2 regions of the Streptomyces sp. NPDC054765 genome follow, and region 1 is predicted to be linked to the other one. Evidence: riboswitches for the same ligand, from Rfam matches in the RefSeq annotation. Region 1 holds a riboswitch; the other holds the start of a gene.

The links. Region 1 has a riboswitch for glycine ahead of gcvP (aminomethyl-transferring glycine dehydrogenase). Riboswitches for the same ligand answer to the same signal wherever they lie in the genome.
Region 2: linked by a shared signal. The riboswitch ahead of gcvT (glycine cleavage system aminomethyltransferase GcvT) and the one ahead of gcvP (aminomethyl-transferring glycine dehydrogenase) in region 1 are both predicted to bind glycine.

What each region holds. Positions count from the first base shown of each region.
Region 1 covers NZ_JBSHBP010000045.1:8,744-13,149, reverse strand. The annotation lists gene gcvP (aminomethyl-transferring glycine dehydrogenase) at 1-1,836, opposite strand, end outside; glycine riboswitch at 1,898-2,024, opposite strand; glycine riboswitch at 2,025-2,122, opposite strand; gene ACWGJY_RS25615 (PRC-barrel domain-containing protein) at 2,237-2,626, shown strand; gene ACWGJY_RS25610 (DNA polymerase IV) at 2,530-3,999, opposite strand; gene ACWGJY_RS25605 (MerR family transcriptional regulator) at 4,066-4,406, opposite strand, start outside.
Region 2 covers NZ_JBSHBP010000004.1:63,217-67,622, reverse strand. The annotation lists gene ACWGJY_RS04330 (enhanced serine sensitivity protein SseB C-terminal domain-containing protein) at 1-607, opposite strand, end outside; gene ACWGJY_RS04325 (enhanced serine sensitivity protein SseB) at 669-1,466, opposite strand; gene ACWGJY_RS04320 (AAA family ATPase) at 1,559-2,245, opposite strand; glycine riboswitch at 2,507-2,602, shown strand; glycine riboswitch at 2,603-2,720, shown strand; gene gcvT (glycine cleavage system aminomethyltransferase GcvT) at 2,754-3,881, shown strand; gene gcvH (glycine cleavage system protein GcvH) at 4,010-4,387, shown strand.

The DNA.
Region 1 (4,406 bases):
GCTGGCGGCGTTGGTGCCGTGCGCGGAGGACGGGATCAGACAGACGGTGCGCTGCTCGTCGCCGTTGGCACGGTGGTAGGCGCGCACCGCCAGCAGGCCGGCCAGCTCGCCCTGCGACCCCGCGTTCGGCTGGATGGAGACCTTGTCGTAGCCGGTGACCGTGGCCAGCCGCTCCTCCAGCTCCTGGATCAGCGTGAGGTAGCCCTGGGCCTGGGCGGCCGGCGCGAACGGGTGCAGCTGGCCGAAGGCGGGCCAGGTGACCGGCTCCATCTCGGTGGTCGCGTTCAGCTTCATCGTGCAGGAGCCGAGCGGGATCATGCCGCGGTCCAGCGCGTAGTCCTTGTCCGCGAGGGTGCGCAGATAGCGCAGCATCGCGGTCTCGGAGCGGTACTGGTGGAAGACCGGGTGGGCGAGGTAGTCGTCGCTGCGCAGCAGGGCCTGCGGCAGCGTGTCGGCGGCGGCCGCATCCAGCTGCTCGACGTCCCCGTGCACACCGAAGGCACCCCAGACACCGGCCAGCTGCGCGCGCCCGGTGGTCTCGTCGCAGGCGATGCCGACCAGGTCGGCATCGACCTGCCGGAGGTTGACACCGGCCTCGCGGGCGGCGGCGACGACCTCCGCGGCCCGGCCGGGAACCCGCGCGGTCAGCGTGTCGAAGTAGGAGCCGTGCACGATCTCCACCCCGCCGGCCCGCAGGCCCTCGGCGAGGACCGCGGCGTAACGGTGGGTGCGCCGGGCGATGGTCCGCAGGCCCTCGGGGCCGTGGTGAACCGCGTACATGCCGGCCATCACGGCGAGCAGCACCTGCGCGGTGCAGATGTTGCTGGTGGCCTTCTCCCGGCGGATGTGCTGCTCACGGGTCTGCAGCGCGAGGCGGTAGGCCTTGTTGCCGTCGGCGTCGACCGAGACGCCCACCAGGCGGCCGGGCAGGCTGCGGGCGAACTGGTCACGTACGGCCATGAAGCCGGCGTGCGGGCCGCCGAAGCCCATCGGGACGCCGAAGCGCTGGGTGGTGCCCACCGCGATGTCCGCGCCGAGCTCACCGGGCGAGGTCAGCAGCGTCAGGGCCAGCAGATCGGCGGCGACGGTGACGATCGCGCCCAGCTCGTGGGCCCGCTCGATGACGGCGCGGGGGTCACGGACCACACCGGAGGCGCCCGGGTACTGCAGCAGCACACCGAACACACCGCGCTCGGCGACCTCGGCCGGGATGCCGTCGGACAGGTCAGCGACCACGACCTCGACGCCGGTGGGCTCCGCACGGGTCTGGATCACGGCGATGGTCTGCGGCAGACAGTCCGCGTCGACCAGGAAGACGCCCTGCTTGACCTTGCCGACCCGGCGGGACAGAGCCATCGCCTCGGCGGCCGCGGTGCCCTCGTCGAGCAGGGAGGCGCCGGAAGTGGGCAGTCCGGTCAGATCGGCGACCATCGTCTGGAAGTTCAGCAGCGCCTCGAGGCGGCCCTGCGAGATCTCCGGCTGGTAAGGGGTGTACGCCGTGTACCAGGCCGGGTTCTCCATGACGTTGCGCAGGATCACCGGCGGGGTGAACGTGCCGTAATAGCCGAGCCCGATCATGGACGCCAGCACCTGGTTACGGTCCGCGAGACCGTGCAGTTCCTGGAGGACCTCGGCCTCGGTACGGGCCTGCGGCAGGCCGAGCGCCTCGGCGCTCTTGATCACATCGGGAACGGCGGCGGCGGTGAGCTCGTCCAGCGACCCGAACCCGACCTGCGCGAGCATCTTCGCCTGCGCCTCATGGTCGGGACCGATGTGCCGGCGCTCGAAGGGGGTGCCGCGCTCCAGCTCGGTCAAGGAGATGCGATTGGTGGTCATCTGCGGGGGCCTCCTGGTCGGTACGACCTACGAGGGGCACCACGGCGCGGGTGCCCGGACGGCCTCCCCCTCTGTCATCTCAACCTGAGAGCTTCACCGGCCCGCGCGAGGCGGCCCGGCTTTCACCGTCGGTGAGGAGGGGTCCCGGCACTGTGCCTTCCGCGGCCCGCCCTGCTTTCCAGAGTGACCTCGCCCATGCGGTACGTGTGCCTGAGAGATTCCGGGGAGGATTTGCTCCTTCGGCGCCCTGGTCGCGAACGACAAAGGACTCTCCCGCACGGGGTCTGCGGCCATTGGCCAGCCTACCAGCGCGGCAGTCGAAGGCTCCTTCGAGTGGCCAGGGCATGAAATGTGCCGTTTGGTAGTTGTCAGAGGGCAGTTGCGACCAATTGGAGGGGCCGTGCAAACCGATATCGATCCCCGGAGCCTGATCGGCCGCAAAGCATTCGACCGTAACGGCACCAAAATAGGCACCATCGACGAGGTATATCTCGACGATGCGACGGGGGAACCGGAGTGGGCGGCCGTACGCACCGGACTCTTCAGCCGGGACGCGTTCGTCCCCCTGGAACCGAGCAAGATGGTCGGTGAGGGCCTGCACATCCCTTACGACCGCAAACTGATCAAGGACGCACCGGACTTCGGCGTCGGCCGCCATCTCTCCCCTGAGCAGGAACTTCAGCTCTATCACCACTACCGACTGGATATCTCCTCCCCGACCTCCGACCCGGTGTCCTCCCCCGGTTCCGGTGACAAGGACTTCGGCAAGATCGCCGGCTCGGACGACTGACCGTCCGCCGGCCCCCCGCCCACCAGCGGCAGGGGCTCCCCCGGCCGCAGCGCCGGATCCTCGACAGCAAAGGTCCGCACCCTCCCCGGTGCGGACCACGGCGTTTCGAAGCGTACGGTCACTCTTCCCACCCCGCTTCCCTGCACCCAGCCGGCGCCGTGCTCGTCGTGCACCACATCCAGTCCCGGATGCCAGTGCCGCGGCGGTTCCGCCTCGGCCTCGCCCGGCTCCGTCCCGCCACCGGCCGGCTCCACCGCAGCCGCTGCTGCTGCCTTGGCGCTCTCCTCCGCCTCCCGCTCCGTCGCCACCTGCGCGAACAGATCCTCCTGGGTGAAGTCCGCCAGTCCACTGACCCCCACCCCCAGCAGCCGCACCCCGCCAGTGGTGTCCACCGTCTCCAGCAGCCGCACAGCGGACTCCCGTATCACCGCCGGGTCGTCGGTGGGCCCCCGGAGCGTCTCGGAGCGCGTCAGCGTCGAGAAGTCGTAGTTGCGCACCTTGAGGACCACCGTCCGCCCCGAACGCCCGGCGGCCCGCAGCCGCTGGACGCAGCGGTCGGCCAGCCGCAGGACCTCGCTCCGCACCCGCGTCCGGTCGGTCAGATCGACCTCGAAGGTGTCCTCGACCGAGATGGACTTCGCGTCCCGCTCGGCCACCACCGGCCGGTCGTCCCGGCCCAGCGCCATCGCATACAGCCCGGCCCCGTGCGCCTTGCCCAGCAGCCGCACCAGCTCGGCCTCACCGGCCTCCGCGGTCTCCGCGACGGTGTGGATCCCGGCCCTGCGCAGCGTCTCGGCGGTCGCGGGGCCCACCCCGGGCAGCGTCCGCACCGTCATCGGGCCCAGCAACTCCCGTTCGGTACCGGGCTCGATCACCACCAGACCGTCCGGCTTGGCCGCCTCGGACGCGATCTTCGCCAGCATCTTGGCGCCGGCCAGCCCCACCGATCCGGTCAGGCCCGTGGCGCAACGGATATCGCGGCGCAGCTGCTCCCCCACGACCCGCACGGCGGCCGTCTCCGGCGGCACTCCGCCCGCTTCCAGATCGACGAAGGCCTCGTCCAGGCTCAGCGGCTCCACCAGCGGCGACAACGCGTGCAGCAGCTCCATCACCGTCTCACTCACCTGGCGGTACAACGAGAAGCGAGGGGTGAGATACGCGGCGTTGGGGCACAGCCGGCGCGCCTGGGCCGTGGGCATCGCGGAGCGGATACCGAACACCCGGGCTTCGTACGACGCCGTGGAGACCACTCCGCGCGCACCGATCCCCCCGACCACCACGGGCTTGCCGCGCAGGCTGGGCTTGGCCGCCTGCTCGGCGGCCGCAAAGAACGCATCCATGTCGAGATGCAGGATCGTCGGCGCAGGTCTCACATGTCCGATGCTGCCCCATGCCACTGACAATCGGCCCGATGCCGGGCCGCGCACACCGCCGGGGACTCAGCCGGCCCGGTTGCGCCGCCGCGCCAGCTCGTCGTGCGGGTTCTTCCCGACCAGGGTCTCGCCGGTGTCCACACGCTCTCCGTGGAGCTGTGACAGCGCGCTCTCCACGTCCCGCCACACCACCCCCACGGCGATCCCGAAGACGCCCTGGCCGCCCTGGAGCAGATCCACGACCTGGTCGGGCGAGGTGCACTCGTAGACCGTCGCACCGTCGCTCATCAGCGTCATCCGCGTCAGACCCGCCAGCCCGCGCGAGCGCAGATGCTGGACGGCGGTGCGGATGTTCTGCAGCGACACCCCGGTGTCCAGCAGCCGCTTGACGATTTTCAGGACCACGA
Region 2 (4,406 bases), on a different contig from region 1:
TCATCAACCGCACCGAATCCACTGCCTGTTGACCGGTGTCGTACAGATCCAGACCGATCGCCAGATATGGGGCACCGAGTGCGGGCTGCACCCAGGCCCGGCGCAACGACCGTACGGCGGGCGTCCGGTGGGCGTTCTGGGCCAGCAGCGCATAGAACTGCGGGATGTCGATGACCGGTTCCGAGATCCGCAGCGGGCCGGCCGGCAGCCGGTCCAGGCCACCGGCGATACGGCGCAGATCCAGCCACGGGATGCCGACGCCGCCGCCGGGGGCATGGGGGTTCAGCCACAGGCCCCAGCGGTCGGGGAAGAGCGAGGCGGCGATCTCCGGTCCGGTGACGACCTCGTGGTCGCGGTTCCAGCCGGAGGCGGCGAGCTCGGGTGCGGAGGTCACGCACGGCGCATAGCCGAGGCCCTCGACCTCCATGTTCCCGTACTGCGCATCGGCCGAGCCGGCCCGGCCGTGCCACAGCAGCATCCAGACCTGGCCCGCGGCGAGCGCGTGCAGCAGTGCCTCATAGGCGTCGTAACGGCCGGGCGAGACCTGCTGGAGCAGCTGCTCCAGCTGTCCGGCCGCCGCCGGCCCCTGATGCGCACCCGCGCTCACGTGGTCCGTCCCTTCTGTCAGCAGGGCACGTGTGGGTGCGCCCGCCCGTCATCCAACCAGCTTACGAGTGGTCCCGGGAGTAGAAGGGCCGCACACGCTCCAGCATCCAGTCGGCGACCGGGTCACCCTGGGCGATGTCGAGCATGACGAGCTGTACGGGCCAGGGCAGCGGTACTGCGCCGAGCGCACGTCCGAGGGCTGACAGTACCGTCTCGCGGGCGGTGCCGTCGTGCAGTGCGGTCAGGTCCGCCCCGATCTGCACACCGACGAAGAGTGCGGGCGTGTCGCCCTCGACACTTGCCAGGGCACGCCGGGCAGTCAGGACAATTCCGGCGCCGGAGAACTCCAGTCCGGCGGCGGCCAGGAAATCCACCGGCTCGTCCTGCCAGTCCGGCTCGAAGAGCCGCACCCGGCCGCCGCTCGGCAGACCGGCCGGCTCATGGCGGGCCTCCCGGCACAGCTCGGCCACCGCGGGCGGCGGCAGCGGGACGCCTATCGTGCCGTCGGGGTTGACCGCGATGCCGATGTGCGGCGGCAGCCCGCGCGCGAACTCCCGGGCCGGGGCGACGGTGAAGGACAGGTGCGAGCCGACCGTCCGCAAGAACTCCTGCTCGGAGCTGTAGACCGGGACGTAGGCCGCGCCACCGAGCTCCACGGTGGGCAGATCGAGGCCGCGGGCGCCGGGGCCCGCGCTCTCGGGGCCACCGCCGTTCGGCAGCGGCACCCACACCCGGCTGCGGCCGAGCACCTCGACGATCCGGCCGCCGGCGCCCGGATGGCCGACCGATGCGGCCAGCACCTCTTCGAGCTCGTTCGCCGGCCACGCCAGCTGCGGTATCCCCTGCTGCGGAAATGTCATGTGTACCCACCCGTTCCGAACCGCGCCATCTGGCCAAAGACCCTAGACGAGAGCGCGGGAGGGGGAACCCGGGGGGCGGGGTGCCGCTCCGCTCAGTCGAAGCTGACCGTCTCCAGGGCGCTCGCCGCCCGCCGGTCGAGCAGCACCGCCGAGCCGACCCCGTCCGGCAGCCGGGCCGCCTCCGCCGCGCCGACCAGCCGGCCCACCGCCCTGCGGTGCCGCGCGAAGGCGTACTCCGACACCCCGCGCCCCCGCGACTCCTGGCCGGACAGCGCCGCCTCGGGCGCCACATCGAGCAGCACCAGATGCAGCCCACGGCCGCCGCGCACCGCCGACCGCGCGATCCAGCCGCGCACCCACGCCAGGGTGCCGCAGTCGTGCACCACCACACTGCCGCCGGAGCGCAGCGCACGGCGAAGCGTCAGATAGTGGGCGGCCCGGACCAGCGGACGGTAGAGGGCGTAGGGCAGGCCGCGCAGTCTGCCGCCCTCCCAGCGCTCGCGTACGTCCTGCGAATCGATGCGGTGCACCGCGGCACCGTGCGCGTCCAGCGGCGGCACCACACGATGCATCAGGGTGCTCTTGCCGCTGCCCGGCAGCCCGGAGACCACCACCAGGTCACCGGCCGGAAACCGCAGCTCGGCGGCGCCCCGCGCCCGTCCCCCGCCCCGGAGGTCCACGATCCGGGCGCCGCGGCCCGCCCGGACCACGGACCGCGGCGGCCGTCCGGTCCGGGGCACCGTGGCGGGCGGCGCCTTCGGCGCGACGCCCGGGGGCACGACCCCTGACGTGGCCCCCCGTGCCGCTTCACTGTGCACCGTGATCGCCCTCCCCGTCCGGTTCTGCTCCGGTTCGAGTCCGTCCCCGTACCCGCAGAGTGTCAAGAAAAGGTAATGCCGAGCAAGGTGATCGGCCGATCTGCCCACGTCACGGACGGGGCAGCCGCCAGGGCTCCTGTATCCGGCGATCCCGTGCAATGATGTGGCCGCCACGTGCACATCGCGTCTCACTTGTGCACCGCCAACTCCATACCGGCCGCTTGAACCCGCGCGGGAGAGTCCCCGGCCGCCATGGCGGGGCGCCGAAGGAGCAAGTCCTCCCTTGAATCTCTCAGGCCCCTATACCGCGCGGGCGAGGCAGATCTGAAAAGCGAGCCACTGCCCGGCCTACGGGGCGGCTCCACCCAAGGTGCAAACCGGGTCCGTTCGCGGGATCCCGGTGAACCTCTCAGGTTCCGATGACAGATGGGGAGAACGTCTTGTCACCCATGCCTGGGAGCCCAGAACCATGACTGATGCCCCCCGCCGTACCGCGCTGGACGCCACCCATCGCGCGCTCGGCGCCACCATGACCGACTTCGCCGGCTGGGACATGCCGCTCCGCTACAGCAGCGAGCGCGACGAACATGTCGCCGTCCGCACCCGCGCCGGTCTCTTCGACCTCTCCCACATGGGCGAGATCACCGTCAGCGGCCCGCAGGCCGCCGACCTTCTCGACTACGCGCTGGTCGGCAACATCGGCGGCGTCAAGACCGGCCGCGCCCGTTACACCATGATCTGCGAGGCCGAGGGCGGCATCCTCGACGACCTCATCGTCTACCGCCTGGCCGACCAGGAGTACATGGTCGTCGCCAACGCCTCCAACGCCCAGGTGGTGCTGGACGCGCTGACCGCGCGGGCCGGCGGCTTCGACGCCGCGATCCGCGACGACCGGGACGCGTACGCGCTGCTCGCGGTGCAGGGCCCCGAGTCCCCCGGCATCCTCAAGGCGCTCACCGACGCCGATCTGGACGGTCTCAAGTACTACGCGGGCCTGCCCGGCACGGTCGCCGGCGTCCAGGCGCTGATCGCCCGTACCGGCTACACCGGTGAGGACGGCTTCGAGCTGTTCGTCCGGCCGGCCGACGCGGTCGCCCTGTGGGAGGCGCTGACCGAGGCCGGCAAGGACGCCGGTCTGGTGCCCTGCGGCCTGTCCTGCCGCGACACCCTGCGCCTGGAGGCCGGCATGCCGCTGTACGGGCATGAGCTGACCACCGCGACCACGCCGTTCGATGCGGGTCTGGGCCGGGTCGTGAAGTTCGAGAAGACCGCCAACGGCGGGGACTTCGTGGGCCGTGAGGCGCTGGCGGCGGCCGCCGGGCGCGCCGAGGCGAACCCGCCGCGCAAGCTGGTCGGCCTGCTCGCCGAGGGCCGCCGGGTCCCGCGCGCCGGGTACCCGGTCGTCACGGCCGACGGCACGGTCATCGGCGAGGTCACCTCCGGGGCGCCTTCCCCCACCTTGGGCAGGCCGGTCGCCCTCGCCTATGTGGATGCGGCCTACGCCACGCCGGGTACCGAGGGTGTCTGCGTGGACATCCGTGGAAGCCATGAGCCGTACGAGGTCACCGCTCTGCCGTTCTACAAGCGCCAGAAGTAAGGGCTGACCGCGGCAGACCCGGCAGCGGCGCGCGCCCGCGCGTCTCACTGTGCAAGACCCTCCCCCCGGGCCACGCCAGGGGGCGACCCCCGTCACGACCACACCCTCGCGTACAGGAGAATCGAGCCATGAGCAACCCCCAGCAGCTGCGCTACAGCAAGGAGCACGAGTGGCTGTCGGGCGCCGAGGAAGGCGTCTCGACGGTCGGCATCACCGAGCACGCGGCCAACGCGCTCGGCGACGTCGTCTACGTGCAGCTCCCTGAGGTCGGCACCACGGTCGCGGCGGGCGAGACCTGCGGCGAGCTGGAGTCGACCAAGTCGGTCAGCGATCTCTACTCGCCCGTCGACGGTGAGATCACCGAGATCAACGAGGATGTCGTCAACGACCCCTCGCTGGTGAACTCCGCCCCGTTCGAGGGTGGTTGGCTGTTCAAGGTGAAGACCGGCGGTGAGCCCGCCGAGCTGCTCTCGGCCGACGAGTACGCCGCCTTCATCCAGAGCTGAGCTGCCCCGCTCCTCCTCC